3 linked regions of the Azospirillum brasilense genome follow. The protein of the gene in region 2 interacts with the protein of the main gene of each other region in a pairwise test. Links are inferred from orthologs where the notes say so. Each region holds a gene or a part of one and is shown on either strand. Other genes may lie near its edges.

Region 1 (5,991 bases), on a different replicon or contig from region 2:
GGCGCCCCAAGGCGCCCAGCAACGTGGCGCGCGGATGGATGTATTCCTTCCTCTCCGATTCGTCCCCGCTGGAGACGACGCTCACCACGGGGGACACCTGCTTGAGAAAGGCACCGGAAAAGTCGGCGGAACCATGGTGGGGCGCCTTGAACACCTCGGACCGCAGATCGATCTCGCCGCTCTCCTGTCGGCGGGCCAACAGGCGACTGGCCTCGTCGTTCAGGTCGCCGGTGAACAGGTAGCTGAATCCGCCGTATCGCAGGCGAAAGACGATGGAATGGCCATTGATGGTGTGCGACGCGGAGAGTCCCTTGAACCCATGATCGCCGAGATCGAGGGACTCGTGCCCGACCCGTGGCCCTTTCGGAGGGTTGCCGAGGAACGCCAATCCTTCGACGCCCCTCGCCATCGTCGGAACCGGCCCGAGGACGGAAATTTTGAGATCCTCGCCTTCGAAGAATGCGAAGGCGTCGTCGTGACCGGAGCGCAGCCTGCGGAACGCGATGGGGGAACGGGCCGCCCACGCCGAAAGCGCCGCTTTCCAAGCCCGAAACGGTTTGTTCATGTCCGCGTCGGAAACCTCCAGCAGATTCTCTTGGAGGCCGGTGACGATCGTCACGCCGTCAACCTCCTCGGTGCGCCCCAGCATGTCCCTTTCCGGAATGGTCCGCCCCCGGCGTCCTTGCTGGGGCGCTTGACCAGACCGTTGTGATAGACCCGCTGCGGCGCGATGAAGAGGCGCTTTCTGGGTTCCGGATTGCCTTCCGACTTGTGGATTTCGGTAAGACCGGCGAAGTGATCGGCGTCGCCGTGCGTGACCAGGATGCAGTCGATGCGCTTGGGTTGGTCCCGGCTCGACCCCCGGTAACGCGCCGCCAGATAACGGGCGAACATCTGGTTGTCGCCGCCGTCCACCAGGATGATCTTGCCGTCCGGTGATTCGATGACGGCCCCGTCGCCCTGCTGGACATCGACGAAATTGACCTTCAACACTTTGCTCGAAGCGCGGGGCGCCACGACGTCGGCCGCGGCGATCCGCGACGACGCCTTTGGGCAAATGAATGCTTCGGTTTCGATTGGCAGGATGCTGCCGTCGCCCCGCTCTTGATAGGTGACCGTCTTGATGCGGAGGTGGTCCGGCTTGCGCTCCACCACCTCGACATAGTCGCCCCAGGCCAGCGTGTGCAGACGCTTACGGCGATCCGGATTCAGAAACACGTCCGCAAGATCGACATTGATGACGCATTGCTCAGTCATGCCATGCCTCCGCACCAGACCTCGCCCCGCATACGGCAGTATGTATTTACATTTGCCTGAGAAAAACGGTCACCAAATCCCCGAAACCACCCACCTTCCCAAACAAAAAATAGCACGACAACCGCACCCCGTCATCGCAAATTCATTGCGCCAACCGGGATCGCTGCGCAACACCACGAAATCGCGGGCGCAGTCTTATTGAAATTCTGAAATATTTCTTTTCTGCTACAGCTCCACCACCTCGACGACGCCGGGCACGGCCTTCAGCGCGGCGCGGCTCTGGTTGGTGATGTTGAAGGAACCGGGAAGCTGGATCTCCACCTCCTTCAGCGGGTCGATCTCGACCAGCAGGTGGATCTTGCCCTTGCCGCGGGCCAGCCGCTCCAGCATGCCGCGGATGCTCTCCACTGGCCCACCGTCGCGCACCACCACCTTCAAGCCGTCCGAGACCTGGGCGACGGCGTCCTCCAGCGGCTTGACTTCCTGGCAGGTCAGGCGGATGTCCTCGCCGTTCATCTGGACGTCCACGGTCATCAGCACCGGGCGCCCGGCCTCCAGCAGGTCGCGGTTGGTCGCCAGCACCTCGGAGAAGACCGTCACCTCATAGCCGCCGCTGCTGTCGGACAGCTCCACGAAGGCGAAGCGGTTGCCCGACTTCGCGGTCTTCTCCTTGCGGCTGACCACGATGCCGGCAACGCTGCGCCGGGTCGAGCCGCCGCCGGTCACCGCCGTGGCGAGGTCCGCCGACCGCACCACCCTCATGCGGGCCAGCGGGCCGGCAAAGGCGTCCAGCGGGTGGGCGGACAGGTAGAAGCCGATGGCGCCGAACTCGTGCTTCAGCTTCTCCAGCGGCTCCCATTCCTTCACCTTGGGCAGGTCCGGCTCCTTCAGCCCGCCCCCGGCGCCGCCGAACAGGTTGCCGATGCCGCTGTCGCGCTCCGCCGCCTCGGCCTGGGCGTAGCGGATCAGAGTCTCCAGCGCCGCGTGGACTTGGGCGCGGTTCGGGTTGATGCCGTCGAAGGCCCCGGCGCAGGTCAGGTTCTCCAACTGGCGCTTGTTGATGGTCTTCAGGTCGAGGCGGCGGGCGAAGTCGAACAGGCTCTTGTAGGGACCGTTCCTGCGCCGCTCCTCCACCACCGCCCTCATGGCGGGGAGGCCGACGCCCTTGACCGCGGCCAGCGCGTAGCGCACCGCCTTAGTGCCGTCGGGCAGCGCCTCCACCCCGAAGATGCTGTCGGATTTGTTGATGTCCGGAGTCAGCAGCTTGATCTTCAGCCGCACCAGTTCCTGCCGGAAGACGTTCAGCTTGTCGGTGTTGCCGAGGTCGAGCGTCATCGACGCCGCCATGAACTCCACTGGGTGGTTCGCCTTCAGATAGGCGGTGTGGTAGGCGACCAGGGCGTAGGCGGCGGCGTGGCTCTTGTTGAAGCCGTAGCCGGCGAACTTCATCACTTGGTCGAAGATCATGCTGGCTTGGTCGGGGTCCACCCCGCGGCCGGCGGCGCCGTCGCAGAAGATCTTCCGCTGGGCGTCCATCTCCTCCTTGATCTTCTTGCCCATGGCGCGGCGCAGAAGGTCGGCGCCGCCCAGCGAATAGCCGGACAGCACCTGGGCGATCTGCATGACCTGCTCCTGGTAGATCATGATCCCGAAGGTCTCCTTCAGAATCGGCTCCAGGGTGGGATTCATGTAGTCGGCGGGCTCCTCGCCGTTCTTCACCTTGATGTATTTGGGGATGTTGTCCATCGGGCCGGGGCGGTAGAGCGACACCAGCGCGATGATGTCCTCCAGCCGGTTCGGCTTCAGCCGGCGCAGCACGTCGCGCATGCCCGAGCTTTCCAGCTGGAACACGCCGGTCGATTCGGCGCGGCCCAGAAGCTCGTAGCTCTTCACGTCGTCCAGCGTGACGGTGGTCAGGTCCGGCTTTTCGGGGATCAGGTCCACCGCCGTCTTCAGCACGGTCAGCGTCTTCAGGCCGAGGAAGTCGAACTTCACCAGCCCGGCCTGCTCGACGAACTTCATGTTGAACTGGGTGACCGGCATGTCCGAGCGCGGGTCTCGGTACAGCGGCACCAGATCGTGCAGCGGCCGGTCGCCGATCACCACGCCCGCCGCGTGGGTCGAGGCGTGGCGGTACAGACCCTCCAGCTTCAGCGCGATGTTGACGAGGCGCGCCACCGTCTCGTCGCCGTCGCGGGCCTGGCGCAGCATCTCCTCGCTGTCGAGCGCCTGCTGGAGCGTCACCGGGTTGGCCGGGTTGTTCGGCACCAGCTTGCAGATCTTGTCCACCTGCCCGTAGGGCATCTGGAGCACGCGCCCGACGTCGCGCAGCACGGCGCGGGCCTGCAGCTTACCGAAGGTGATGATCTGGGCGACGCGGTCGTAGCCGTACTTGTCCTGGACGTAGCGGATCACCTCTTCGCGGCGGTCCTGGCAGAAGTCCACGTCGAAGTCGGGCATCGACACGCGTTCGGGATTCAGGAATCGCTCGAACAGCAGGCCGAAACGCAGCGGGTCCAGGTCGGTGATGGTCAGCGCCCAGGCGACGACCGAGCCGGCGCCCGAACCACGGCCCGGCCCCACCGGGATGTCGTGCGACTTGGCCCACTTGATGAAGTCCGACACGATCAGGAAGTAGCCGGGGAACTTCATCGACACGATGACGTCCAGCTCGAACTCCAGCCGCTCGAAGTAGGTCTTGCGGGTCTCTTCGCGCTGCTCCGGCGTCATGTCCGGGGTGTAGACGACGCTGTTCAGCCGCATCTCCAGACCCTCGCGGGACTGGGCGCGCAACTCCTCCCCCTCGTCGCGGCCGCCCTCGCAGGGGAAGGGCGGCAGGATGGGCTTGATCGGCTTCAGCAGGAAGGAGCAGCGTTTGGCGATGGCGACCGTGTTGTCCACCGCCTCCGGCAGGTCCTTGAACAGCTCCCGCATCTCCTCGGCCGACTTGAAGCGGTGGTCGGGGGTGAGGCGGCGGCGCTCGGTCTGGCTGATGTAGGCGCCCTCGGCGATGCAGAGCAGCGCGTCGTGCGCCTCGTACATGTCCTCGGTCGCGAAATAGCAGTCGTTGGTGGCGACCAGCGGCAGATCGTGAGCATAGGCGAGGTCGATCAGCGCCGGCTCGATGGCGTCCTCGATCACCGCGAAATGGTCGCGGTGGCGCTGAAGCTCGACGTAGAGGCGGCCGGGGAACAGCCGCTTCAGCCGCTCCAGAACGTCGAGCGCCAAATCCTTCTGCCCCTCGCCCAGCAGCCGCCCGACCGAGCCGGCGGGGCCGCCGGTCAGCGCGATCAGCCCGGCGGAATGGCCCTCCAGCGCGTCCAGCGGGATCTGCGGCCCGGCCATCGGGTCGGATTCCAGGAAGGCCTTGGAGACCAGCTTCATCAGGTTCCGGTAGCCCTCGTCGGTCTGGCAGAGCAGGACGAGCTGGTCGGGGGCCGACGCCGCCTTGCCCGGCAGGCCCGGCTTGCCGTTGGCGGGACCGACTCGGGTGATGCCCAGGACCGTGCCGATGATCGGCTGCACGCCCGAATCCGCGGCGGCCAGCGCGAACTCCAGCGCGCCGAACAGGTTGCCGGTGTCGGTCACGGCGACCGCCGGCATCTCCTTCTTCTGGCAGAGCTTGACCAGCTCCTTCACCTTGATGGCGCCCTCGGACAGGGAATAGGCGGAATGGACGCGCAGGTGGATGAAGTCGGCGTGGGGCATGGCGGGGATGGGCACCGGTTCCAGCGAAGGGGGACGTCTCCCCTTAGTCGTCGCGCATCCCGTCCCGCACTGCAAGGGACCAAGCGCGGGCCCGGCCATGCGGCGATGCGCCAACCCGATCGGGGGCAAGGGAAGATTCCCCGATCATGCGTGTTCGTGCTATCGAAAGAGGCAGAGCCACGACCCGAGAATGACCCGTTCCATGCGCCGCATCCGCTCCAGCGCCGTCCTGGCGGTGCTGGCGGCCACGCTCCTCACGGCTTGCCAGACCACCGGCGCCCCCGCGCCGTCCGCGGAGCAGACCCACCGGCCGCCGCCGACCGTTACGCCCGCCTCCCCCCTGTCCGACGCGCCGGGGCGCGTCGTCGCGCAGAACAAGGGCTGGGTCGTGCGGGCGCATCCGGCCACCAAGACCGGCTCGGCCTATTGCTACGCCACGCGGACCGACGACTCCTCCCCCCTCTCCTTCCGGGCGACGGCGAAGGGAGCGGCCATGCTGGTCAACGCCGACCAGCACGCCCAGGCCGGCAAGGACACGGAAAGCCGCCTGACCGCCATCTTCCCCGACGGCGAGACCATGGCGCTGGAGGCCAGCCCCCTGCCCGACGGCGGCGTGGTCGTCCCGGTCGAGCTGCCGAAATACGAGGACCTGTTCGAACCCTTCATGCGGTCGCGCGCGGTGACCCTGCAACGGGACGGCGGCGGGACGGAGATCGGCGACGTCAATTTGGGCGGTTCCTCCTGGGCGCTGGCCGCCCTGGACGAGTGCCGCATCCTGCATACGGATAAGTGAGGAGATTCGGGGGTCTGACCCGCAGTGGGTGCATCGGACACCACATTGACCGACGGGTTGCCCGCCTCTAGCCTCCGCCCCATGCGCACCGCCCACATCGGCCTTGCCGTCGCCGTCGCGGCGATCTGGGGCTTCAACTTCGTCGCCATCAAGGTCGGCCTCGCCGACTTTCCGCCGATCCTGTTCTGCGCCCTGCGCTTCGCGCTGGCGGCGCTGCCGCTTCTCGTGCTGGG
Region 2 (4,835 bases):
GTGACGGCGTTGGCCAGCAGGTTCAGGAGCATCTGCTTCAGGGCGCGCTGGTCCGCCGAGACGCTGTGATGCCCCGGCTCGACGTTCATGTCGAGCCGGATGCCCTTGGCGTCGGCCTGCGGCGCGACCACGCGGAACGCCCATTCCACGACCGGAGCGACGTCGAGATCCTCCGGATGCAGGGGCAGCGTTCCCGCCTGGAGCCGCGACAGATCCATGATGTCGTTGATCAGCCCCAGCAGGTGCCGCCCCGATTCATGGATGTCGCGGGCGTAGTCGGCGTAGCGCCCGCCGGCCTGCGGCCCCAGCATCTGGTCGCGGATGACCTCGGAGAAGCCGAGGATGGCGTTCAGCGGCGTGCGCAGCTCGTGGCTGACGCGGGCGAGGAAATTGCGGTTCAGGGCCAGCGCGGCGCGCAGCCGCTCCGCCGTGCGGTGCTGCAGCAGAAGGAACAGCGTCACCAGCAGAATGGACGCGGTCAGGATCGCCGCCAGCAGGAACAGCGTGTTGCGCAGATCGGCCACCGCCGCCTCGATGTCCGCCTGTGCGACGCCGACCGTCGCGACCAGCGGATAATTCTCCACCAGGCGGTAGGCGAAGGCACGCAGGACGCCGTCGGTCTGCGACTCCTGCCAATAGACACCGGCGAGCGACCGGCCCAGCTCCTTCCACAGGCGGGACTGGGGGATGGCGAGGCCGACCGCCTCGACGCCGCGCGACGCCCCGCGGGCGCGGATCACCTTGTCCATCCCGATCAGGGTCACCACCCCCTGCGGCCCCAGATTGGCCTGCTGGTAGAACTCCCCCAGGATGTCGGGGTCGATGTTGGCGATCACGAGCCCCGCGAAGCCGCCGTCCCCGTCGGTCAGCCGTCGGCTGAAGCGCAGAAGCGGCCCGCCGCCGGTCGTCCCGGGAAAGGGCGCGCCGATGTGCATCAGGTCGCGGCCGGTGCCCTGGTGGAAAGCGAAAGCGGTCTCGTCCCGTTCGTTCGCCCGCCCACCCGGCCCTTCGCTGCGCAACAGCACGGTCCCGTCGGCGTCGAGCAGGGTGAAGTGATGGATCAGCGTCGGATCGTAGAGCGTCTGGTCGAGGAAGCTGCGGACGCCGGGCAGGCCGCTCTCCCCGAACTCCAGCGCCAGGGAACGCAGCGTGATGTCCACCTCGTGCACCGCGCGGTGGGTGCTCTTGGCGAAGGCGCGGACCATGATCTCGGCCTTCGCCACCGCCTCCCGCGTCTGGCCGTCAAGCAGTTCGCGCACCACCTGCGCGTGGGCTCCCCAAACCACCGTGATCGCAACGGCGGCGATGGCGAACACGCACCAGCGGAACGAGATCGGCAGGCGCATCCCGGTCTTTCCACAGGCGGTCCACCGGGCGGTCACGGACAAGGATCCGTTCCGGCCCGGTATCGACCCTAGATCAACAGGGGTATCACGCCATCGAAGGTCCCGGCAAGCCTCTCCATCCCGCGTTGACGGCGCAGGGCCTCACATCATTTCCGCGAGAAATAGGCGTTCAGCCGCTCAACCGCTCCGTCGAGAATCTCGTCCTTCTTGGAGAAGCAGAAGCGGATGAAACTGCGCGGCGCGTCCTCGACGAAAAAGGCCCCCACGGGGATCGCCGTGACCCCGGCCTCGGCGGTCAGGCGGCGGCAGAAGTCCTCGTCGTTGCCGTCGAAGCCGAAGGGCGACACGTCGGCGACCACGAAATAGGTGCCGGCGGACGGCAGCACCTCGAACCCAACGGCGCGCAGCCCGTCGGCCAGCCGGTCGCGCTTGGCCTGCAGCCCCGTGGCCAGCCCGGTGAAGTAGGCGCCGTCCTTGCCCAGCCCATAGGCGACCGCCGCCTGGAGGTTGGGCGGCGTCGTGAAGGTGATGTACTGGTGCGCCTTGACGACGGGCTGGAGCAGATGCGGGGCGCCGGTGACGTAACCGACCTTCCAGCCGGTCAGCGAGAAGGTCTTGCCGGCCGAGCCGATCTTCAGGCAGCGGTCGCGCATGCCGGGCAGGGTCATCAGCGGAATGTGTTCAAGCCCGTCGAAGATGATGTGCTCGTACACCTCGTCGCAGACGGCGAAGGCGTCGAAGCGCTGGACGAACTCCGCCAGCAACTCCAGCTCCGCGCGGGTGAAGACCTTGGCGGCGGGATTCAGCGGGTCGTTGATGAGGACGAGCTTGGTCTTGGACGAAAAGACCGCCTCCAGGTCAGCCCGCGTGAAGCTCCAGTCCGGGGCCTTCAGGCTGACGAAGCGCGGCACGCCGCCGGCCAGCCGAACGATCGGCAGGTAGCTGTCGTACATGGGCTGGAACAGCACGACCTCGTCGCCCGGATTGATGAGGCCGAGCAGGCTGGCGGTCAGCGCCTCGGTGGCGCCGGAGGTCACCATCACCTCGGTCTTCCAGTCGATGTCCAGCCCGTAGAAGCGCTTGCCGTGCGCGGCCACCGCCTGCCGCAGCTCCGGGGTGCCCATCATCGGCGGATACTGGTTCCACCCGTCGAGGACCGCCTTGGCCGCCACGTCCAGCACGTCGGCGGGGCCACGCTCGTCGGGGAAGCCCTGGCCGAGATTGATCGCCTTGTGCTCGTCCGACAGGCGGGACATCACCTCGAAGATCGTCGTGCCGTAGCTCGACAGGATTGCGTTGCCGGACTTCACCTTTGAGCCTCCTGACCACCGAAGCGGACAGGAATGCCGCAGCCGGCCGGCGCTGTCCAGCGCCCCGTCCGCAGATCCGCCCGGCGGTGACGGACAGGCAGCGACAGTCAGGCGGTGGCGGCGGCCTTGGCCCTGGCCGCGTTGCGGCGGTGGCGCAGCTTGACGCGGATGCGCTCGACGGGGCTGAGCAGGCGGGGATGGCGGCGCTTCAGCCGCACGAACAGGCGGCGGGCGTCGGCGGAGTTGCGCAGCAGGATCACCCCGCCGGCAAGCGCCACCGGGAAGCCGAACGGTCCCGGCAGCGGGGACATCAGGGCGCCCAGTCCGATCAGGCTCCACCCCGTGCCGATCAGCGCGAGTTGCCGGACGCGGGCGAGCGTGGGCCGGGCAAGCAGCGAGCGGCGGATGGCGGCGCGGCGATGCATCGGGGCTCCTCCTCCTGTGCTGCAAGCCATATGGGGGCATACGGGCACAGGGGAAGAGGACGGGGGATGTGACTTTTCGGGGGAGGCGGCGGGGAAAGGGGGGTGTCAATGCAACGGGGCGCCGCCGCCGGGAGGCCCCAGGACGAACAGCGCGGCGGTGACCTCCGCCGGCGCGGGCGCCCATTCGAAGTCGCGCATCAGCTCGTTGCGGGCGGCATCCGCCCGTTCCGCCAGGGCGTTGCAGTCGGTGCACCCCGTCCGCCGGACCGGTCGGCGGCAGCGCCGGTCGGCGCAGCTTTCCAGCATCAGGCGGATCATCCGCTCCCGCTTGGCGGCGTCCACGAATCCCGACTGGTCGAAATACAGCTTGGTGAAGGCGACTTCGGTCACCGTGGGCGCGGCGCCCTGCTTGCCGACCAGCACCGCCGACACCAGTTCAACGCAGCGACCGGCGTAGTCGGGGATCGGCGCCGTGCCGTCGTCGGCGCGGTCGTACTGGCGGCTCGGCAGCTCGACCAGCCGCCCGGTCGGTTCCTTCACGAGGTAACGGCGCCACACCGGCATCTCCGCCTCCCGTCTGGTTTCCCCATGGGCTGAAAAAAGGGTACACCAGACCGGACCGCGACGGAACAGCCCCTTTCCGGCTTCGGCCGGAACCGGACAGCACTCACCGGAGGAGAGGCGCGGCTCAACCTTCGGGAACGGGAAGGGTTTAGCCTGATGAAACTTCTGCGATTCGGCCCGCCGGGCCATGAGCGTCCGGGCCTTCTGGACCGCAACGGCGTGATCCGCGACCTGTCGGGCGTGGTGTCGGACATCGGCCCGTCCACCCTGACCGAGGATGGGCTGGCCCATCTGCGGACGCTCGACACCGACCGGCTGGCCCAGGTGCCGGACGGGACCCGGCTCGGCCCCTGCGTCGCCGGCGTGTCCAAGGTGGTCTGCGTCGGGCTGAACTACCGCGCCCACGCCGCCGAATCCGGCCTGCCCGAGCCGGCGGAGCCGGTGCTGTTCATGAAGGCGACCACCTCCATCTGCGGCCCCAACGACCCGGTCCAGATGCCGCGGGGCGCCACCAAGCTCGACTGGGAGGTCGAACTCGGCATCGTCATCGGCCGCACCGCCCGCTACGTCGATCAGGCCGACGCCTTCGACCACATCGCCGGCTATTGCGTCCTCAACGACGTGTCGGAGCGCGCCTTCCAGACCGAGAGCACCGGCCAGTGGGTCAAGGGCAAGAGCGCCGACAGCTTCTGCCCGATCGGCCCCTGGATGGTCACCCGCGACGAGGTGCCCGACCCGCAGGCGCTGCGCCTGTGGCTGGAGGTCGACGGCCAGCCGATGCAGGACAGCACGACCGCCGACATGATCTTCGGCGTCGCCGAGATCGTGTCCTACATCAGCCGCTTCATGACCCTGCTGCCGGGCGACGTCATCGCCACCGGCACGCCGCAGGGCGTGGCGCTGGGCCGCGGGCCGAACCATCCCTGGCTCCAGCCCGGCCAGACGATGCGCCTGGGCGTCGAGGGGCTGGGCGAGCAGCGCCAGTCCGTCCGCGCCTTCGAAGGCTGAGCGGCGCCGGGACCGGAATGGGAGAATCTTCGATGAAGCGAAAGAGCCGTCTGGCCGCGTGGCTGCTCGCCGCCGGTGTCGGCACCCTGGCGGCCTCCGGGGTCGCGTCCGGCGCCGCCCGGGCCGAGGATGGCACGGCGGCGCTGGCCGGGAAGACCTGCGGCACGCTGGAGTCGCGGGTG
Region 3 (4,903 bases), on a different replicon or contig from region 2:
TAGACGAGGTGGTTGTTCGGGAACTTCAGGACGGTCAGCCCGCCGACCGGATAGCCGCCCGGCGGGCTGGCCGCGGCGTCGATGAAATAGGGAGCCGCCTCCGTCACGCCGCGGGCGGCGGCGATGGCCGCCACGTCGCGCGAGTACCAGCGGTCCTGCGCCGGCTCGTTGGAGCGCAGGAAACCGCCCCCCGGCTCCGTCACCCGCAGCAGGCCGGTGACGGTGGTGTCCTGGTCGATCAGCCCGTCGGGGCGGCTGTCCGGGCTGCGCCGCTCGGGCGGCACGAAGCCCCGGTTAACGAGCACGGCGAAGCCGCGGTCGGTGCGCAGTGGGGTGAGGACCCAGAAGCCGCCGCCCCGCTCGGTCACCGCCTGGACCAGGGTTTCCTTGTCGTTCAGGAAACGCCCGGTGACGCTGACCCGCCGGTATTCCTGGCTGGCCGCGGTGACGGCGGGCCAGTCCTGCGGGCCGGGGGCGGGAACGGGCGCGGCCTGCGCCCGCTCCTCCACCCGCTGGATCAGGTCCAGCTTCCAGAACAGCCGCTCGACCTGCCAGACGCCGAGCGATGTGAAGACGGCGACTCCCGCCAGCGCCAGGACGCCGAGAAGGATCAGCCCCCGGCGCGGACGGTGGGTCGCCGTGCCGGTCACGGCAATTGGCTCGGGTCGTGGATCGGCATCATGTTGGTGTTCAGGTGGTACATCACCCACAGCGAACCGGCCAGCATGATGACCACGACGATCAGCGTGAAGATCAGCGACAGCATCGTCCAGCCGCCTTCCGCCCGCCCGTTCATGTGCAGGAAGAAGATCATGTGGACGACGACCTGGACGGCGGCGAGCGCCATGATCGCGAGCGCGGTCATGTTCTTGTCCAGGATCGTCCCGTCCATGACCAGCCAGAAGGGAATGACCGTCAGGATCACCGACAGGACGAAGCCGATCACGTAGCTGCCGAGCGTGCCGTGGGCGTGCCCGTCGTCCCCGTGGCCGTGGTCGTGATGGCCGGCCCCATGGTGGCCGGCATGATGTTCGGCGTGAGGGGTCATCGCAGCATTCCCATCAGATAGACGAAGGTGAAGACGCCGATCCAGATGACGTCCAGGAAGTGCCAGAACAGGCTGAGGCACATCAGGCGCCGGCGGTTGGCCGGGATCAGGCCGCGCTTGTTGACCTGCACCATCAGCGTCACCAGCCAGACGAGGCCGAAGGTGACGTGCAGGCCGTGGGTGCCGACCAGCGTGAAGAAGGACGACAGGAAGGCGCTGCGCTGCGGGGTCGCCCCGATGTGGATCAGGTGGGCGAACTCGTAGAGTTCGATCGCCAGGAAGGCGGCGCCGAACAGGCCGGTCACCGCCAGCCACAGCTGGGTCTGCGACACCCGCCCCTTCTCCATCGCCAGCATGGCGAAGCCATAGGTGATGGAGGAGAACAGCAGCATGGCGGTGTTCAGCGCCACCAGCGGCAGGTCGAACAGGTCCTTGGGCGACGGCCCGGCGGCGTAGTTGCCGCCGAGCACGCCGTAGGTCGCGAACAGCACCGCGAAGATGAGGCAGTCGCTCATCAGGTAGATCCAGAAGCCCAGCATGGTGCTGGAGCCTTCGGGGTGCGCGTGCTCGTCCACAACGTGGAACACCGGAGCTTGGCTGCGGGGCCGCTCGGCTGTCAGGGTCGTGCTCATGCTTTACACCTGCCCGGAGAGGAGACGGGTCCGCTCGTTCTCGGTCCGCACCACCACGTCCGCCGGGATGTGGAAGTCGCGGTGATAGTTGAAGGTGTGGTGGATGGCCGCCGCCAGCAGGGCGACGAAGCTCACCGCCGCCAGCCACCAGATGTACCAGACCAGGGCGAAGCCGAGGACCACGCTGATCCCGGCCAGGATCACGCCGGTGCCGCTGTTGCTGGGCATGTGGATCGCCTTGTAGCCGCCGAGCGGGCGCTTGTAGCCGCGCTTCTTCATGTCCCACCACGCGTCGTTGTCGTGGATCATCGGCGTGAAGGCGAAGTTGTAGTCCGGCGGCGGCGAGGAGGTCGCCCATTCCAGGGTGCGGCCGTCCCACGGGTCGCCCGTGCGGTCGACCAGCTCACGGCGCTTCCAGACGCTGACGGCGATCTGGACGAGGAAGGAACCGATGCCCGCCGCGATCAGGACGGCGCCCACGGCGGCGATCTGGAACCAGATCTGGAGCGACGGGTCCTCGAACACGCGCAGGCGGCGGGTGACGCCCATCAGGCCCAGGACGTAGAGCGGCATGAAGGCGACCCAGAAGCCGACCACCCAGCACCAGAAGGACACCTTGCCCCAGAAGGGATCGAGGCGGAAGCCGAAGGCCTTGGGCCACCAGTAGTAGATGCCGGCGAACAGGCCGAACAGCACGCCGCCGATGATGACGTTGTGGAAATGGGCGATCAGGAACAGGCTGTTGTGCAGGACGAAGTCCGCCGGCGGGACGGCCAGCAGCACGCCCGTCATGCCGCCGACCACGAAGGTCAGCATGAAGGCGACGGTCCACATCATCGGCAGCTCGAACCGGATGCGGCCGCGGTACATGGTGAACAGCCAGTTGAAGATCTTCGCACCCGTCGGGATCGAGATGATCATCGTCGTGATGCCGAAGAAGGAGTTCACGCTGGCGCCCGACCCCATGGTGAAGAAGTGGTGCAGCCACACCAGGTAGGACAGGATCGTGATGACCACCGTCGCGTAGACCATGGAGGTGTAGCCAAACAGCTTCTTGCCCGAGAAGGTCGAGGTGACTTCGGAGAAGATGCCGAAGACCGGCAGGATCAGGATGTAGACTTCCGGGTGGCCCCAGATCCAGATCAGGTTCACGTACATCATCGGGCTGCCGCCGAGATCGTTCGTGAAGAAGTTCGTGCCGACGTAGCGGTCCAGCGACAGCAGGACCAGCGTGGCGGTCAGGATCGGGAAGGAGGCGACGATCAGCACGTTGGTGCAGAGCGACGTCCAGGTGAAGACCGGCATCTTCATCATGGTCATGCCGGGGGCGCGCATCTTGACGATCGTGCAGATCAGGTTGATGCCGGACAATGTTGTTCCGACACCGGCGATCTGCAACGCCCAGATGTAGTAGTCGACACCCGTCTCAGGGCTGTAGGCGATGTTGGACAGCGGCGGATAGGCCAGCCAGCCGGTGCGCGCGAACTCGCCAACGAACAGCGAGACCATGATCAGCACAGCACCGCCCACCGTCATCCAGAAGCTGAAGTTGTTCAGGAACGGGAAGGACACGTCGCGGGCGCCGATCTGCAGCGGCACCACGTAGTTCATCAGGCCCGTGACGAAGGGCATCGCCACGAAGAAGATCATGATGACGCCGTGGGCGGTGAAGATCTGGTCGTAATGGTGCGCGTTGAGGTAGCCCTCGCTGCCGCCGAAGGCGATGGCCTGCTGGAGGCGCATCATGATGGCGTCGGCGAAGCCGCGCAGAAGCATGATCAGGCCCAGCACCATGTACATGATGCCGATGCGCTTGTGGTCGACGGTGGTGAACCACTCCTTCCAGAGATAGCCCCACAGCCGGAAATAGCTCAGCGCCGCGACGAGCGCGATGCCGCCCAGCACGACCGCGACGAAGGTCGCGACCACGATGGGCTCGTGATAGGGGAAGGACTCCAGGGTCAGACGCCCGAAGAGCGGGTGGGTGGCGACGGTCGATGTGTCGATCATGGCGGTGGGCCGCTCAGGGATTGGCCGTCAGCCGCGGCCCGAACGCAGGGGCGGACGCGGAGATCGGCGTGATGGAGGAGCGCGGCAGACCCGCGCCGGAAATCGGACTGGAAATCGGAGACTCGTCGGCGGGAGCGTTCAGCACGCCCAGCGACGACTCGACGGCGCGGCCGGTCAGTTCCTCGGTCGAGCAGATGCCCGCCACATAGACCGGAACCGGGCCGAGAACGGCGGTGCCGCGGCGGGACAGCTTGTCGTGCATCAGCGGCATCACGTTGTCGATGCCGGCGAGGCCGAGGCCGCCCTTGGCGTCGATGGCCATCATGTCGTGCATGCACATCTTGCCCGGCTCGACGCACATCCCGACGATGGCCTTGAACAGGCCCGAGTCGACGGCGCCGTAGCGGCGCACCGGCTCGTTCTCGCTGGGACGCTCAAGCTGGAGGTAGCCGTCGCGGTCGAGCTTGCCGCCGCCCGCCTTGATGTCCGCCACCCACTTGTCGAAGCCGTCGGCGGCCAGACCGTGGAAGGTGAAGCGCATGTGCGAGAAGCCGGCGCCGCTGTAGTTGGCGGAGAAGCCCTTGTAGCTGCCCGGCTCGTTGATGACGGCGTGCAGCTTCGTCTCCATGCCGGCCATGGCGTAGATCTGCCCGGCCAGCGCGGGGATGTAGAAGGAGTTCATCACCGTCGAGGAGGTGATGTTGAAGCGGATCGGCCGGTCCACCGGGGCGGCCACCTCGTTCACCGTGGCGATGCCGTATTCCGGGTAGATGAACAGCCACTTCCAGTCGAGCGCCACGACGTTGACGTCGAGCATCTTGGTGTCGGCCGGAACCGGGCGCCCGGCGGCGATGCGGTCGAGCGGGCGGTAGGGGTCGAGCAGGTGGGTCGCCATCCAGGTGAGCGCGCCCAGGCAGATGATGATGAGCAGCGGGGCCGCCCAGATCACCAGCTCGAGCTGCGTCGAATGGTCCCAGTCCGGGTCGTACTGGGCCGTGCTATTCGACTGGCGGTAGCGCCACGCGAACAGCACCGTCAGCACCATCACCGGAATGATGATGAGAAGCATCAGGAGGGTGGAAATGGTGATGAGGTTGGCCTGTTGGCTCGCCACGTCGCCGGACGGGCTCATCACCACAAGGTTGCAGCCGCTCAAAACCGCCATCAGCGGCAAGAGGGCCAAGGCGCGGAAACGGGTCAAGGCAGGACCTGT

What was found.
Region 1: the proteins of D3869_RS21885 (region 2) and dnaE interact in binary tests that used the Escherichia coli proteins (3 or more experiments, as listed by UniProt). The link is inferred for Azospirillum brasilense from one-to-one orthologs.
Region 3: the proteins of D3869_RS21885 (region 2) and cyoB interact in binary tests that used the Escherichia coli proteins (3 or more experiments, as listed by UniProt). The link is inferred for Azospirillum brasilense from one-to-one orthologs.

The regions. Positions count from the first base shown.
Region 1 is NZ_CP032345.1:2,753,514-2,759,504, reverse strand. What follows is about bases 1,283-5,302. They hold dnaE (DNA polymerase III subunit alpha), read right to left. Parts: upstream 4,966-5,302; coding sequence 1,483-4,965; downstream 1,283-1,482. Other genes in these bases: D3869_RS13145 (hypothetical protein), read left to right, coding at 5,156-5,302. Also shown: D3869_RS33450 (hypothetical protein), read right to left, coding at 1-649; D3869_RS33445 (MBL fold metallo-hydrolase), read right to left, coding at 616-1,257; more of D3869_RS13145, read left to right, coding at 5,303-5,758; D3869_RS13140 (EamA family transporter), read left to right, coding at 5,840-5,991. UniProt on the Escherichia coli protein: DNA polymerase III is a complex, multichain enzyme responsible for most of the replicative synthesis in bacteria. This DNA polymerase also exhibits 3' to 5' exonuclease activity. The alpha chain is the DNA polymerase catalytic subunit.
Region 2 is NZ_CP032346.1:1,736,523-1,741,357, reverse strand. The notes cover bases 575-3,438. They hold D3869_RS21885 (aminotransferase), read right to left. Parts: upstream 2,657-3,438; coding sequence 1,493-2,656; downstream 575-1,492. Other genes in these bases: D3869_RS21875 (hypothetical protein), read right to left, coding at 3,187-3,438; D3869_RS21880 (hypothetical protein), read right to left, coding at 2,764-3,081; D3869_RS21890 (sensor histidine kinase), read right to left, coding at 575-1,346. Outside these bases: more of D3869_RS21890, read right to left, coding at 1-574; more of D3869_RS21875, read right to left, coding at 3,439-3,645; D3869_RS21870 (fumarylacetoacetate hydrolase family protein), read left to right, coding at 3,802-4,653; D3869_RS21865 (hypothetical protein), read left to right, coding at 4,686-4,835. UniProt on the Escherichia coli protein: Shows aminotransferase activity with methionine and histidine as substrates, and to a lesser extent also with phenylalanine.
Region 3 is NZ_CP032347.1:114,589-119,491, reverse strand. The notes cover bases 1,188-4,119. They hold cyoB (cytochrome o ubiquinol oxidase subunit I), read right to left. Parts: upstream 3,691-4,119; coding sequence 1,684-3,690; downstream 1,188-1,683. Other genes in these bases: cyoA (ubiquinol oxidase subunit II), read right to left, coding at 3,704-4,119; cyoC (cytochrome o ubiquinol oxidase subunit III), read right to left, coding at 1,188-1,680. Outside these bases: D3869_RS22755 (SURF1 family protein), read right to left, coding at 1-650; cyoD (cytochrome o ubiquinol oxidase subunit IV), read right to left, coding at 647-1,048; more of cyoC, read right to left, coding at 1,045-1,187; more of cyoA, read right to left, coding at 4,120-4,891. UniProt on the Escherichia coli protein: Cytochrome bo(3) ubiquinol oxidase is the terminal enzyme in the aerobic respiratory chain of E.coli that predominates when cells are grown at high aeration.